One region of the Brevibacillus sp. 7WMA2 genome, then DNA from elsewhere that is predicted to be linked to it. Evidence: predicted binding sites of a transcription regulator. Region 1 holds the regulator's gene; the other holds the start of a gene.
The links. The regulator LexA, encoded in region 1, represses DNA repair genes until DNA is damaged. The targets are predictions, from matches to a motif close to CGAACATATGTTCG.
Positions count from the first base shown of each region.

Region 2: the regulator LexA is predicted to act here: its motif matches at 2,306-2,319, upstream of GOP56_RS09010 (ImmA/IrrE family metallo-endopeptidase).

Region 1 covers NZ_CP048799.1:1,913,440-1,917,918, forward strand. The annotation lists gene GOP56_RS07200 (hypothetical protein) at 397-576, shown strand; gene crcB (fluoride efflux transporter CrcB) at 666-1,046, opposite strand; fluoride riboswitch at 1,106-1,165, opposite strand; gene GOP56_RS07210 (DUF896 domain-containing protein) at 1,224-1,412, opposite strand; gene GOP56_RS07215 (cell division suppressor protein YneA) at 1,491-1,874, opposite strand; gene lexA (transcriptional repressor LexA) at 2,035-2,655, shown strand; gene GOP56_RS07225 (DUF456 domain-containing protein) at 3,032-3,520, opposite strand; gene GOP56_RS07230 (hypothetical protein) at 3,872-4,285, shown strand; gene GOP56_RS07235 (aminoacyl-tRNA deacylase) at 4,424-4,479, opposite strand, start outside.
Region 2 covers NZ_CP048799.1:2,290,555-2,295,033, forward strand. The annotation lists gene GOP56_RS08995 (stage II sporulation protein M) at 162-788, shown strand; gene GOP56_RS09000 (DUF2500 domain-containing protein) at 862-1,248, shown strand; gene GOP56_RS09005 (GTP pyrophosphokinase) at 1,545-2,186, shown strand; gene GOP56_RS09010 (ImmA/IrrE family metallo-endopeptidase) at 2,356-2,973, shown strand; gene GOP56_RS09015 (hypothetical protein) at 3,276-3,557, opposite strand; gene GOP56_RS09020 (YolD-like family protein) at 3,825-4,175, opposite strand; gene GOP56_RS09025 (MarR family winged helix-turn-helix transcriptional regulator) at 4,295-4,479, shown strand, end outside.

The sequences.
Region 1 (4,479 bases):
TATATTTAACGTAAGCTAACATTCTATCTACAAAATATATTGTCTCTTCATAAGAGTTTCACTTATTTAAGAGTTTCATTTATTTAAGGGTTTCCATGCGCGTATCAGGATATATATTGTAAAATCAATTCCACAATTATATTCTGTCACCTGTAATTTGCTTGGGGCCCTAATTAGAATCACGAATCGTTCTAGTAGCATCTTTTATATACTTGGTATCAGTAAGTTTTTTCATCAAGAAACTCGCTAAAGAATTAGATTAAGAAGAAATCACAATTAGAAACTGCTAAAAATGATGTTGAGAAGCAGCTACATAAACTTCAGGAAAGCAAAAAGAGATGGCAATTTGCATTTGTTGAGGAGCTTCTAACAGTTGAAGAATTACGTAAGCGGACAATGGAGGAACGTGATTTAAAAACTCAGTCATTAAATGATCTGGAAGCTATTAATAAACAAATGAAAGCAAGTGCATCAAGTTCTGATGCGTTTGAATTAATGCTTAAGCTTCCAGATCTATGGCCAGTACTCAGTGATCCAGATAAAAGCAAAATGATAAGAACTATTTTTACACCATAGTTGTTAATACACCATTTACAAAAGTAGTGGCTAGAAGAGGTACACCATTTCCAGCTTCAATTGACTTCAATTGAAAGGATTAAGTACAACTAACTCTTTTTCGTTTTCCATTTGATATGAAAGCCAAGCCATACCATCAGTAAACCACCCCATAGACTAGCCAGTACATAGCAAATGGCAAGTACATATTGATGCTGATGCCAAAGGGTAAGTGTCTCTACACTAAAAGTCGAAAAGGTCGTGAAAGAACCAATAAACCCTGTTCCTACTCCTAAGGTAAACCAAGCGGGCAGTTGATTTCGGGTTAAGAGATATTGATTGAGAGCTCCCAATCCGATACAGCCTATGAAATTGACTACTAGCGTACCTAAAGGAAACGAGAGATCCCACCAGCCCGCTGTCCATGCTCCTACTAAATATCGGGATACAGCCCCCAACATTCCTGATAGTCCAACAATTAAAAAAGACATGCATTCTCTCCTTTTCCACTATTTTTCACATATATACAAACAAACTCCTACCAGTAATATTACTGGTAGGAGTCATTAGCCTATTGGCGCTTAGGGCGAACTCCATCGCCTCTATTTACTTGTAAAAACCTGTTTCACAGCACTATTGCTACGGATCATTTTGAAAAATCACATAGACTAGTGCTTAGGTTCCTCATCCTCTACATAACGGATCGAATCTAAACTAGATTTCAAGGAAGCCTTCATAGCATCAATGTATTTTTGACGAAGAACTTGTTGCTCCGTTTTTTCTTCTGGAGTTAAGCCAACACCCTTCGATTTCTTGGCTAATTCATTAATACGTTTTACTTCTGCATCAGTAACCAATGGTGATACCTCCTCAACTAACTTCTCTTTATTATAACACAAGACCAAAGGAGAGGAGATATAAATTATGGCTCCCGCTTATCGGTATACTGGAATAGCTAGATTATTTCCTGCATAAATCATGGGGCTATCTAACTGATTTTGTTTCATGATCTCATCCATTAGCTCTCTAGCTGATAGCCCGGATTCCTGTTGATAAGCTTGTGCAATACTCCACAGCGTATCACCTGGCTGAATTGTAATGACTATAGCTGCCTGCTGTGTATGGGGAGCCGCAATAGCCACCTTCTCTTTTCCAAAAATCATGCTGCCTGCTGCAAAGGATACTATGATCAGCAATAACGTTACGATTGCTTGCCCTCGCGTTATCCCTTTTCTATGATGTACCAATGTGTTCTTACTCGTCATTGTTTTTGTTTTATCTTTATATAGATTCTGACAATTGCTAGATTGTACCATCATTATCATCACCCTCACAAACGTTTGTTCTCATTTTGATAACATCATCATAATGCGAACAAATATTCCTGTCAAGCAAAAGAATCGAACTAATGTTTGTCGAACGCAAATTCTCATGGTATAATGTAGAAAATATCTGGATCGAGAGAATGAGGTGTTCGAAATGTCCAAACTCTCCAATCGCCAACAAGCGATCATTGATTTTATTCGTAAGGAAGTAAAAGATAAAGGTTATCCCCCGTCTGTTCGAGAAATCGGTGAAGCCGTAGGACTAGCTTCCAGTTCCACTGTTCACGGTCATCTCGCAAGACTTGAAAAGAAAGGCTTAATCCGCCGCGATCCTACTAAGCCACGTGCCATTGAATTATTGGACGAGACTCGTCTACAGGACGATTATGAAAGCTCCATCGTTCGAGTACCAGTGGTTGGTAAGGTAACGGCAGGTCAACCTATTACAGCTATTGAACAGGTGGAAGAATATTTTCCATTGCCAGAAAACATCGTTACGTCTGACAATGTGTTCATGTTGCGCGTTATGGGAGAGAGCATGATCGAAGCAGGCATTTTAGATGGCGATTATGTAATTGTCCGCCAACAAAATGTAGCTAACAACGGGGATATCGTGGTAGCCATGACCGAAGAGGATGAAGCAACTGTAAAACGTTTCTTTAAAGAGAAAACCCACTTCCGTCTACAACCGGAAAACTCACAGCTTGAACCAATCATTTTAGATAATGTGACGATTTTAGGTAAAGTAATTGGCGTTTACCGCCTTTTCCACTAGTGCATTGGATTTTTAACTTCTCACGTGCTTACACGTACAAACTCTTGGTGAGGATCATACTCGCCAAGAGTTTTTTACTGCTCAAATTTATTGTTTGTAACGGTTTATTTTATGCCCCACTCTACCTATCTCCTTGATACCTTTCGTGTTTCTCCTACTATTGGACTTATATTTAGGTGTAAATTAGCTGCATAGCCACTTAAAACAGTGTTTCTTTTTAGCAAATCTTCAAACAAGCCTTCTCTAATTCTGATGTGTAAACACAAATAAACCGAGATTGCCGGTTTCCCTACAGGAAATGATAGAGAATTTGACAATCTCGGTTTTATGGAATGGATCAACACTCAAAATCCAATGTAACGATCCACAATAAGTTTTACCAAGCAACAATAAAGAACCAGATAATCATGATGAGTTGGATAGAGATTTTCATAATGACACTGCTAAAGAAACCTATAAGACTTCCTATCGCTATCTTAAAAGCTCGTTCTGCCGGTTGTTTTTGCATCAGCATTTCAATTAATAATACAAATACAAATGGGAGAATAATCATACCAAATGGCGGAAACGTAAGTACACCAATAATAACACCTAATATTGACCCGATTGCTGATGCTTTTGAGCCACCATATTTTTTAACAAAGTACATATTAGTCAATAGGTCAGCACCAAATAACACCACACTCAAAATCCCCATTCCCCACCAGAAGGAAACCGGTAATCCTGCTCCAGGCTCTGCAATCGCGAATTGATATAGTAAAAAACCGCCCCATAACATAATCGTATCAGGTAACACTGGGAAGAAAATACCAGCAATACTTACACCGAATAGAAGTATAACAATCAACCATAATAAAACATCCATGTTTAACCCCCCTCTTTGTTGCATCTGACCCGTTTTCTATATGTACGTTTCAGTGCCCTCCTACGTTTCATTTTTACTTAGGAGTTTCCTTTTCTTGTTTGCGAAACGTGTCTTTTCCTACATATACATGATTCTGCTCTTTTTTATGATCTCATTTTTAGCAAAGCCTGACCTATTTACCTATAGCGCTCTTTTACCAGTTCCTTTTTCCACTTCATACAGGCAAAAGGACAGCAAGAAAAAGGTATATGGATAACAGGAAAAATATAACATTTGGAGAAATTAATACTATATACTAAATTGTCCCCGCTCCAAGCCTGTATATCCTATTTCGGAAAGGAAGGTTACAAGATGCACAAAATCGTTTGTTCTTTATTAGCAGTACCACTTGTTTTCTTACTGTCCTCGACTAGCTACGCGGCTTTAGATAAGCATAGCACAACAAAAGTAACGATTAGTAGTAATGCTTACAGCCAATATTCTATTCCATTTGCACTAACGGTAAAGGAATGGGATAGAGGTTATGGGGAAGCTGGTGTTACAGGCCCTTTTTTCCTTGCGAAAGGTGGTAGCGTAACGGTTACGTTTGATAAGAAAGTAGATTCATTGGGCTGGTATCTACTGAATGCAAATACCTACGGAGCTGAAAAAATCTACCCAAAAGGCTCTACTGTAACCGTCCCACGACATTCACATTGGATTGTTATTCTGCAAAACGCTAGCATAAAACCTGTTCCTATTACAGGCAACGTGACGATTCACTAGTCTTTTTATCACGTTATCACGCAGCACCTTCACTGATCAGTATCAGCTCTTACAGCCTCTGCATTCCCTAAAAATTGGTGTAGGAGAATGGGCTGTCGTATGCGAGGAAATGCCTTAATGCTAGCTGTATCGCATCGCCTATTTTCTTACACGCATCAATTTTCCGTTATTTAATCTTACTAAATCTTCTACCT
Region 2 (4,479 bases), 380 kb from region 1:
AGGAAAGCAAGTGTAAGCACCCTTGAATCATTTCAAGCTTTAAAGAACTGAGGTGAATACCAAACCGCATTACATGCGTATTATTGTTGCAATCATGATTTTTAGGTGTACATAACTAAGTAGACAAACCATTATTTTTAACTGATAAGGAGAGAAATGCTATGCTTCGTGATTTGTATGCCCAAGAATGGGAACATTTCCGCAAAGATTACAAGAAAGGTTTTTGGATTGTTACATTCGTGGCTTTAGTCACCGCTGTTGTTTTTTATATGCTCATTGTAAAAAATCCGCAAACGGTTAAAGATCTGTTGACTACACTTGCTCAAGCCTTTGAGGCAAAAGGGATCAAGTCGGGCGGAACACCCACCAATTTTTTCTGGTCTATTTTTAAAAATAATACGCAAGCAACCCTTCTGTCCGTGGTGATCGGAATCATTCCGCTAATTGTTTTACCTGCCTTTTCAGGTATTATCACCATTAGCACGATTAGTATTTTACTTGCGTCTGTTGCGATTCAGAACCAGCCTTGGATAGATATCTTAGTTTACGGAATCCTCCCTCATGGCATTATTGAGATGATTGCTATTTTCTTAAGTGGAAGTGTTGGCATTTTTCTTAGTCTTACTGTGTTTCGCCGCCTATTTTCGCGCAATCGACATCAGTATTCTGTTAAAAATGCGATCCTCCAGTCACTTAAAACCTATATTTTGGTTATTTTACCGCTTGTCTTGCTCGCAGCACTTATTGAAGGCTATGTGACACCCATTCTGATTCACAAGGTCGTATAAACTGTAAACCGCTGCTACTTATGCTATAATACAAGTGAATATTCCCTATTTTTGTAATTAGGAGGATTCCATTTTGTTTTTTTCTAATCCACTTGAGCTTGGTTCACCCATGTTTGATTTTACGTTCTCTTTTATGGCTAACGTGATTCCTGTGATTGTAATTGGTGGCTTTATTTTTGTGATTGGTCGTGCTCTATTTACCTGGACAACTAATAATCATTCTCCTGTCGAAAATAAACAAGCTCACATTGTTTCAAAGCGGGTTCAAGTGTCTGGCGGTTCTGGAAATCATGCTTCCCACACTTCATATTATGTAACCTTTGAATTAGTGAGTGGTGAACGCAAAGAATTTCAATTGTCTGGATCTCAATACGGACTGCTAGCTGAGGGAGACCATGGTATCGTTTCTTATCAAGGAACACGTTTTAAAGGCTTTCAGCGTCAAACTACTTCGGCTTAATACTCCATTTTACATTGATCATACATGAAGCTGTTATTGTTTCTTGGTAAAAATATTGGTTAAATGGTCTAGACTGTTGATTGCAAAAAGACGAGCGCCTGTTTGTTTGAAATGATGTCATATTTCCCTGATCTGACGTTGCTGTTTCAATCAGCAACGTCCTTTTTCGCCGCTTACACATTTCTCCCACAACCATCAGGTACAATCATCACGTACAATAAATTAATTTTGCTCACCGTGCCTATGAATTGGATTTAGGCTTGCATACAAGTCACAGAAATACAAGGAGCGTACCTATGCTAGAAAATATGGATGTCTGGAAAAACATGGCCTTTCATTATCAATTTGCTTTACGCGAGTTGGAAACGAAGATCATGATCGTGAATACAGAATGGAAGCTGCAAGATGGATATTCCCCTATTGAACATATTAAAACGCGTTTAAAAGAACCGGCTAGTATCATGAAAAAGCTAGAACGTAAACGTTTGCCAAAGACTTTAGAAAGCGTGCGAGACAAGCTGTTTGATGTAGCTGGTGTTCGAATCGTTTGTGCCTTTGTTGAAGACATTTATCGCATTGCGGATCATTTTAAACAGCGAGAGGATTTGCGCCTTGTTGAGATTAAGGATTACATAGCCTCTCCAAAGCCAAATGGCTATCAAAGCCTGCATCTCATCGTTCAGGTCCCTCTCGTTCTAAATGAAGGAACACAATGGGTAAATGCAGAAATTCAACTACGGACCTTAGCTATGGATTTCTGGGCGAGCCTTGAGCATATTTTGTACTATAAGTACGACAAGCAGGTGCCGCCTTATGTCTTACATGAATTGACTGAGGCCGCTGAGGCAGCAAATAGCTTGGATCAAAAAATGCTGCGATTGCGTAAAGAAATCTTAAATGGGAAAGAATTTAAAGTAGTTGCCGGAGCCAAGGCATAGCTGTTCTCCCCGTACAAAAGAAAAAGGATAATTGGACGCGTCCCGTACGCTTGCAATTATCCTTTTTTTTCTTATATACGACCATCATATAAAATTAAGCAGGATATTTCCCTAGAACCCGAACAAATATTCCTATTTTTAGGGTATAATTTAGAGGGAGGAGGTTTTCATGAATCTCGAATTATATCAAATGACACCCTTAGAGGAATGGATTACAGCTAGGTATCAACGACATGGATTTCTAGCTCCTGAGGAATTACATCTGGAAGAGATTGCAGAGTTATTTGGAGGAGAAATTGCTTTTACAAGATTACCATCCCACGTAAGATGGTGCGAGAATAGTGGAGACTTTCTGATTTTTTTACATCAGCATCTCTCAGAGGTAGATCGACGAGCCGAATTTTTTCATGAATTATGTCACCCGTTGCGCCATTCTGGCAATCAGTTGTCATTGCCACCTGCTTTACGCGACTTACAGGAAATGCAAGCCGGACACTTTCAGTTGTATGCAGCTATGCCTTTTTATTTGCTTCAAACCTTACCCATGCCTAAATACGAACGGGATTGGTTACACCAGCTAGCTCTAGCTTTTCGGGTCCCCATCTCATTGGCCTCCCGCCGCTGGGAGCAGATCAAGCGCCGAATCTGGCTAGCACAGGAACAAGAATGGAGTATGATGGTATATCAGCAAAAACAAAGGTCAGCTCTGAAGAGACCTTCTCTTACTCCCGAAACGAAGCGCCTGCTTAGTCAATTGCAAAAACAGCTGTCGAGGGAGTGGGATTAGACTACTTTGTCATTTATATTTTTTCTTATTTTCCATACATATGTAGCTTCTTAGCATTTTTATTTTCATGTATACATTTTATCAAAAGCACGTATGCAGGCTGGCTCATCCGAGTCAGTCTGTTATTTTTTAGACATCTGCAAACTATCTAGAAGCTAGCCTATTAGTAGGTGAAAAGAGGCCAACATATAGAGTAGAAATAAAGGCTCTCTTCCCATGAAAGAGAGCCTTATCTCAGCTACATTTGTGTCATTAGTTTCATTAATAGCTTTTATTGTAGTTATTTGTTTAGATTGATTCTTTTATGATCCGCTAGCGACATCTACTTGCTTTTTAACAATATGGTGGCCAATATCTAAGCCTTTTGCTAGCAATTCTTCTTCTGTCAAAACCGTCAGCTGTTGATTCTTTGAAGGCATCGGCATCAATCCACCTAGTGGACTGAGCATGCGGCAGTTGGTATCCGTCTCGATCACGACGTACAAGCCCTTCTTTTCCATCTGTTCAATCAGATTCGCCCAACGCTTCGCATCCATTACTTCCGCGTGCTTGGTTAAAACCATGCCCATCTCTTGTGCTAACATTTATAATCCCCTTTTGTGCTCACGTGTTTTCGTAAAAATCTCACGTTACATACAATACAGCCAAAACGCTTTCCAACGCAAAATGCATTTTCACGCAAAATTCCAGCGAAAAATCCATAAATTCAATTAGAAACGTAAAATAGATCGTTCAATCTTGGCCGATCATGATTTTTTGCGTTACTACTCATTTTCTCTCTATTTCCATGATATTTACTTAGGTTTATTTTATTTTTTTCCTCAAATTATTTTCCAGACCCCTACAAACTTTTACCAGCTATCCTCCACTTCAGCCGCCAGAATCGTCTGGCAGCTAATCCAGGACACCCCGTGCTTTGTCTGCAGCTTAAGTCGTTGTGATACAGGATCAACATGCAGAGCATGCCCGATCATGCATTTCTCCCCCGTATCATCGTAATAACGCAATGTCAGCAAACGCTTTTGTTGTAAGCCTTGAAATAATGTGGCGCTAATACTGGCACGATCCTCTTCATCTAGATTAGGCGGACAGTATCTCTCTTGCTCTGCTTTCATTCGCAGATATAGCTCCCGATGCTCTGGCAAAATAAATCGGCTAGTCGCAAAAAGATTTTCCTTCTTGGAAACAGGCTTATTTTTCATGATCGTCACTGCTTTCTTTTTCCATTTTTTACTTATACAAAAAGTACAGATATTTACAAGAATAGTTGTCATACATATAATTGTTGTAGCAAGTATTTTTGAAGAAAGGAGGAGCCCCTTTGACCAAACAAATTGTTTCGGAGGACTCTATCGGCTTTATGCTGGGGCAGACCTACCGCAAAATCGTTTATCTGCTCTCTTCACGCTTAAAGGATTTTGACATTACGACGGAGCAATTTTCCCTTCTGTATCAATTGGATAAACAAGACGGGATCAATCAAAAAGAACTAGCACACCGTACATC